2 regions of the Bradyrhizobium sp. GCM10028915 genome follow, and region 1 is predicted to be linked to the other one. Evidence: riboswitches for the same ligand, from Rfam matches in the RefSeq annotation. Region 1 holds a riboswitch; the other holds the start of a gene.
The links. A riboswitch is a leader RNA that binds a small molecule or an ion and turns the genes downstream of it on or off. The one in region 1 is predicted to bind S-adenosylmethionine.
Positions count from the first base shown of each region.

Region 1 (3,403 bases):
GGGCAAGCTCGTCGCCGGCCAGCCCGTCGTCATCGTCGCGTTCGGCTCGTCGTCGACCGCGGGATTCGGCGCGAGCTCGCCGGAGTTCAACTATCCCAATCGCCTTGCCGCGCAGCTGCACCGGCACTATCCGACCGCCGACATCACCGTCGTCAATGCCGGCGTCGGCGGCGAGGATGCGCCCGAGATGATGAAGCGTCTCCAGAAAGAGGTGATCGACGTGCATCCGGATCTGGTGATCTGGCAGGTCGGCACCAATGCCGTGCTGCGCAATCTCGATCCTGGCGAGACCGCCAAACTGGTCGAGGACGGCATCGCTCGCATCCAGGCCACCGGCGGCACCGACATCGTGCTGGTCGATCCGCAATATTCGCCCGCCGTCAACCAGCGCGCCGAGAGCGCCGGCAAGATGGTGAAGCTGCTCGGCAAGGTCGCCGAGCTCCGTCACGTCGGCATCTTCCCGCGCTTCGAGGTGATGCGCGACTGGCACGAGAAGCAATCGCTTCCGGTCGAGAGTTTCGTGATCGCCGACGGACTGCACATGAACGATTGGGGCTATGCCTGCTTCGCCCAGCTCCTCGGCGACGACATCATTCGCTCCGTCGGCCAGATCAAGCTCGGCGTGAACGTGCCCGCGGACGTGCGGACGTACCGGCCAATGTGACTTGTCGTCCCGGCCCCCATGCGCAATTGCGCACTAGGCCGGGACGACAATAACTCACGCCTTCTCCAGCGCCGCGGTCAGATCCTCGATCAGATCGTCCGCGTGCTCGAGGCCTGCCGAGAAGCGGATGAATCCTTCGCTGATGCCGAGCGCGGCGCGGTCCTCCGGCTTCAAACGCTGATGCGTCGTGGTCGCGGGATGGGTGACGAGGCTCTTGGCGTCGCCGAGATTGTTCGAGATCTTGGCGAGCTTGAGCTCGTTGAGCACGCGGAACGCCGCCTGCTTGCCGCCCTTGACCTCGAGGCCGACCAGCGTCGAGCCGCCGCGCATCTGCTTCTTCACCAATGCAGCCTGCGGATGATCGGCGCGGCCGGGAAACACCAGCCGCGAAATCTTCGGATGGCTCGCCAGCACGTCCGCGATGCGCGCCGCCGTCTCGGTCTGCGCGCGCACGCGCACGGCGAGCGTCTCCAGCCCCTTGAGCAGGACCCAGGCGTTGAACGGCGAGATCGACGGGCCGGTCTGGCGCATGAAATTGTGGATGTGCTCGGCGATGAACGCTTCCGAGGACAGGATGATGCCGCCGAGACAGCGGCCCTGGCCGTCGATGTGCTTGGTCGCGGAATAGACCACGACGTCGGCGCCGAGCGCGAGCGGGCTCTGCCAGATCGGGGTGGCGAACACGTTGTCGACGACGAGCCGCGCGCCGCCACTATGCGCGATCTCGGCAATGCCGGGAATGTCGAGCACGTCGAGCGTCGGATTGGTCGGGCTCTCCAGGAAGAACGTCTTGGTGTTCGGCTTCATGGCGCGCTGCCACTGGTCGAGATCGAGGCCGTCGACCAGCGTGGTCTCGATGCCGTAGCGCGGCAGTAAATCCTGCACGACGTAGAGACACGAGCCGAACAGCGCGCGCGAGGCCACGACGTGATCGCCGGCCTTGAGCGGCGCCAGGATCGCGGTCGTCACCGCGGCCATGCCGGTCGCGGCCGAACGTGCCGCTTCGGCGCCTTCGAGCTCGATCATGCGGCGCTCGAACATCGAGATGGTTGGATTGGAGTAGCGTGAATAGATGAAGCCGGGGTCCTCGCCCTTGAACCGCGCCTCGCACTCCTCAGCGCTGTTGTAGACGTAGCCCTGGGTCAGGAACAGCGACTCCGACGTCTCGCCATATTGCGAGCGTAAGGTGCCGGAATGAACCAGGCGAGTTTCGGGACGGTAGTGGGCGGTTGGCGCCGGGGACTTCGACATAGGACCTCCTGAAGTGACCATCGAGAATGGTCACAAAAAAACCGGCCTGGAATATCTCCACGGGCCGGGATCACAGAGGTCCCCGGCCTGTTTAGCGACTTATTTAACGTGGCTGCAAGCCGGCCGGCTCAAATCACCACGGGATAAGTCATGCTCATATTCCGCAATGCCCTTTCCGTCAAGACGTCCATCGGATAGCCGTAAAACGCTCATATTTCCCGCATGTCGGGATGTGTTTGATCCCTGATGAGGACCCCGGGTTGACGTTCACGGTCGCCGCCGACGCCAATGGTATCCTGCCCGACCGCATGATCGCGGCGATGGCGGAGGGCGGTCTCATCCTGCCCGCTTACGACTTCGTCGAAAGCCAGATCCAGCCGGCGAGCCTCGATTTGCGTCTTGGCGATATCGCCTATCGCGTTCGCGCCAGCTTCCTGCCCGGTCCCGGCGCCACGGTCGCCGAGCGCATCGACGAGTTGAAGCTGCACGAGTTCAGCCTCGCCGACGGCGCGGTGCTGGAGACCAACTGCGTCTACATCGTGCCGCTGCTTGAAAGCCTCGCGCTGCCGCCGGAAATCGTCGCGGCCGCCAACCCGAAGAGCTCGACCGGCCGGCTCGACGTCTTCACCCGCGTGATCGCCGACGGCACCCGCCGCTTCGACATGATCGGTGCCGGCTATCACGGTCCGCTCTATGCCGAGATCAGCCCGAAGACGTTCCCGGTGCTGGTCAGCGAGGGCTCGCGCCTGAGCCAGGTGCGCTTCCGCACCGGGGATGCCATCCTCAACATCGACGACCTCGAGGCGCTGCACGCGACCGAGCGTCTCGTCGATATCGACGATGCCGACCTCACCGGCGGCGTCGCCGTCTCTGTTGATCTCTCCGGCGAGAAGAGCGGCGGCTTCGTCGGCTACCGCGCCAAGCGCCACACCGGCGTCATCGACGTCGATCGCCGCGCCGGCTATTCCGTCGAGGACTTCTGGGAGCCGATCTCGGCCCGTCCCGACGGCAGCCTGATCCTCGATCCCGGCGAGTTCTATATCCTCGCGTCGAAAGAGGCGGTGCAGGTGCCGCCCGATTACGCCGCGGAGATGGTGCCATTCGATCCGCTGGTCGGTGAGTTCCGCGTGCACTACGCCGGATTCTTCGATCCCGGCTTCGGCTATGCCGGCGCCGGCGGGTTGGGGTCGCGCGCCGTGCTCGAAGTGCGCTCGCGCGAGGTGCCGTTCATCCTCGAGCACGGCCAGATCGTCGGCCGCCTCGTCTACGAGAAGATGCTGGCCCGCCCCGACGCCATGTACGGCCAGCGCATCGGCTCGAACTACCAGGCGCAGGGCCTGAAGCTGAGCAAGCATTTCCGGGTGTAGGGATAGCCTCACCTTCCGCTGTCATGCCTCGGCTTGACCGGGGCATCCAGTACGCCGTAGCCTATTGGTTCGATCACATCCGCCTCTGGAATACTGGATCGCCCGATCAAGTCGGGCGATG
Region 1 covers NZ_JBHTFN010000065.1:634,670-638,072, reverse strand. The annotation lists gene ACFQX9_RS32695 (SGNH/GDSL hydrolase family protein) at 1-664, shown strand, start outside; gene ACFQX9_RS32690 (O-succinylhomoserine sulfhydrylase) at 719-1,915, opposite strand; SAM riboswitch at 1,986-2,065, opposite strand; gene ACFQX9_RS32685 (2'-deoxycytidine 5'-triphosphate deaminase) at 2,146-3,282, shown strand.

Region 2 (3,403 bases), on a different contig from region 1:
GGCGAGCCAGACCAGCTTTGTCTTCGGCGTCACCGCCTTGAGGATGGCGTCGACATCGCAGGTGAGGTTCTTCTCGGCCGCGATGACATTCTTCGCGCCGACCGCCATGGTCGCGATCGGATAGACCAGAAAGCCGTGCGTGGTCGAGATCGCCTCGTCACCGTGGCTGAGATAGGTGTGGGCGAGCAGGTTGAGGATCTCGTCCGAGCCGGCGCCGCAGATGATGCGGTTGGGATCGAGCCCGAAGGTGCGCCCGATTGCTTCGCGCAGCACGCGCGAGGTTCCTTCCGGATAGTCTTCCAGATGATCCGCCACCTGCTTGAACGCCTCGATCGCCTTCGGCGAGGGCCCGAACGGCGTCTCGTTGGCCGAGAGCTTGAACACCTTGCGGCCGGGCTCTGCCACCGGGGTCTTGCCGGGCGTATAGGGCGCAATATCGAGAATGCCGGGATTCGGCATGGGGCGGGACATCTTCAACTCCGGACTGGCTTAAGCGGTTCGCGACTTACGATTTCGACCCGGTCGGGGGCACCGTATAGCGCGTTGCGTGGCTGCCGACGAGGGCCGTGGAGCGCACCGAGGCCCCCGCTTCGATCAGGGCAGCCTTGATCTTGTCGATGCTGCTTGTCGCGGTGACCGAGACCAGCAGCGCGGCGCCGTCGAAGGCGGTGTCGGGCACCGCCACGATCTCAGCGAGCGGCGACAGGGCGCGCGCGACCTCCGCATTCCACCCAGAGACGCGTACGCTGAAGGTCTCGACCTCCGTCACCAGCGCGCTGTCGGCGACGCGCGAGACCGCGAACACGGGCAACGCCGCCGGATGGTCGGCGCGCTCGACGAAGGGCAGCCGCGCGATGATCTTTGGCGCGCCAGCTTCTTCCAGCGACAGCCACCACGGCGTGCGGCTCGAGGTCGCCGAGACCAGCGCCAGATCGCCCTTGGACTTCGCGACGGCCTCGACCGCCGCCTGCGCGCTGAAATGCGCGACGTAAGGCACGGTGAAGCCGAAATGGAATCGCGCGGAATCGCGCATGGCCGGCTCGCTCGCCGAGATGTCGGCGTGGACCGAGAACGGGGCCTGGACATAGGTGAAGGTCGCGATGATGACGCGCCAGATGCTCTCGACCGTGTCGAGCGGCAGGATGCCGCGATGACGCTGCACGAGGTCGCGCATCATGGAGGCCTCGCGTGCCGGGCGGAACGCCGAGCCGACCTCTTGGGTCTGCTTCACCTGGATCAGGCGGTCGATGATGTCGCCGCGTTGCATCAGCAGGCGATGCATGCCCTCGTCGATCGCGTCGATCTCCTTACGCAATTCCTGGAGTGATGGTGGCGCGGGCGGACGTTGGGACATGTCTGACAGGTGCTGCTGAGAGGCGTTCCAATGCGGATCAGTCGAGCCGTCACCGCTGTGATGGATATCCTGATTAGGCAGTCGGGGCTGCGAAAGCAAAGAGAAATGCAAAGAGAAATCGGGCCCTTTCCGCCCGTGGCGCGACAGGCGAATTTGGCTGATCCGGGCCGTGACTTGACGAAAACCGTCCAGGACGGTAGTTTTTACCCGTTCCGTGGTCATTTGAGCCGGCCGGCTTGCAGCCACGTTAAAAAACTCGCTAAACAGGCCGGGGACGCTTTCGATCCCGGCCGAACCTATCGTTCAGGCCGGGTTTTTCATGGCCTGATGTCAATGCGGTCACCACGACGACCGCAAACGAGGTCGATGGTCAGATGGTTGGCGTCCAGTCAATTCCGAGTCCCGCGATCACCGCCGACGAGCGGTCGCACGAGGTGGATCATCCGAGTTCGCACGTCGCGCAGTTCGGCTCGGAGCAGCCGCTGCGGCTCGACTGCGGGGTCGATCTCAGCCCGTTCCAGATCGCCTACCAGACCTATGGCGAGCTGAATGCCGATCGCTCCAACGCGATCCTGATCTGCCATGCGCTGACCGGCGACCAGCACGTCGCCAATGTGCACCCTGTCACCGGCAAGCCCGGCTGGTGGGAGACTTTGGTCGGCTCGGGCCGACCGCTCGATCCCAGCGAGTATTTTATCATCTGCTCCAACGTGATCGGCGGCTGCATGGGCTCGACCGGCCCGGCCTCGATCAATCCCGCGACCGGCAAGGTTTGGGGGCTCGATTTCCCCGTCATCACCATCCCCGACATGGTGCGCGCGCAGGCGATGCTGATCGACCGGCTCGGCATCGACACGCTGTTCGCGGTCGTCGGCGGCTCGATGGGCGGCATGCAAGTGCTGCAATGGACTGCGGCGTATCCGAGTCGCGTGTTCTCCGCGCTGGCGATTGCCTGCTCGACACGACACTCGGCGCAGAACATCGCGTTCCACGAGCTTGGCCGCCAGGCGGTGATGGCCGACCCCGACTGGCACCATGGCGGCTATGCCGATCGAGGCATCCATCCGCATCGTGGCCTCGCTGTCGCCCGGATGGCGGCGCACATCACCTATCTCTCCGACGCCGCGCTGCATCGAAAATTCGGGCGGCGCATGCAGGACCGCGAGCTGCCGACTTTCTCTTTCGACGCCGACTTCCAGGTTGAGTCCTATCTGCGCTACCAGGGCTCGTCCTTCGTCGAGCGCTTCGACGCCAACTCCTATCTCTATCTGACCCGCGCGATGGACTATTTCGACATCGCCGCCGACCATGGTGGCGTGCTGGCGAAGGCGTTCGCGGGAATCCAGACCCGCTTCTGCGTGGTCTCCTTCACGAGCGACTGGCTGTTCCCGACCTCGGAATCGCGCGCGCTGGTGCACGCGCTGAATGCGTCGAGCGCGCGGGTGTCGTTCGCCGAAATCGAGACCGATCGCGGTCACGACGCGTTCCTGCTCGACGTGCCCGAGTTCTTCGACATCGCCCGTGCCTTCCTGCAATCGGCGGGCAAGGCGCGCGGGCTTACCGCCAGGAATGCTTAACAAGGACGACTAGGCATGTCTGTACAGGAAACGTTGCCGCTCGGCGGCGTTGTGGCCGGGCAACCCGGTGATTTTCGCGCCGACCATGTGCTGGTGGCCGAGATGGTCAAGCCGGGCTCGAAGGTGCTCGACGTCGGCTGCGGCGAGGGCGACCTGCTCCAACTGCTGGAAACCCGCGGCGTCGACGGCCGCGGCATCGAGCTGTCGCGCGAGGGCGTCAACCGCTGCGTCGCCAAGGGTCTTGCGGTGGTGCAGGGCGATGCCGACACCGACCTCGTGAATTATCCGGATGACGCCTTCGACTACGTGATCCTGTCGCAGACGTTGCAGGCGACGCGGCAGCCGAAAGTGGTGCTGGAGAATTTGCTGCGCATCGGCCGCCGCGCCATCGTGTCGTTCCCGAATTTCGGCTTCTGGAAGATGCGGCTCCAGCTCCTGATCGGCGGCCACATGCCGCGCACGGAGAACCTGC
Region 2 covers NZ_JBHTFN010000012.1:147,746-151,148, forward strand. The annotation lists gene hisC (histidinol-phosphate transaminase) at 1-471, opposite strand, end outside; gene ACFQX9_RS09820 (chorismate mutase) at 506-1,354, opposite strand; SAM riboswitch at 1,559-1,638, shown strand; gene ACFQX9_RS09825 (homoserine O-acetyltransferase) at 1,729-2,931, shown strand; gene metW (methionine biosynthesis protein MetW) at 2,947-3,403, shown strand, end outside.
Region 2: it holds a riboswitch for S-adenosylmethionine, as region 1 does, so the genes downstream of both, ACFQX9_RS09825 (homoserine O-acetyltransferase) here and ACFQX9_RS32690 (O-succinylhomoserine sulfhydrylase) in region 1, are expected to answer to the same signal.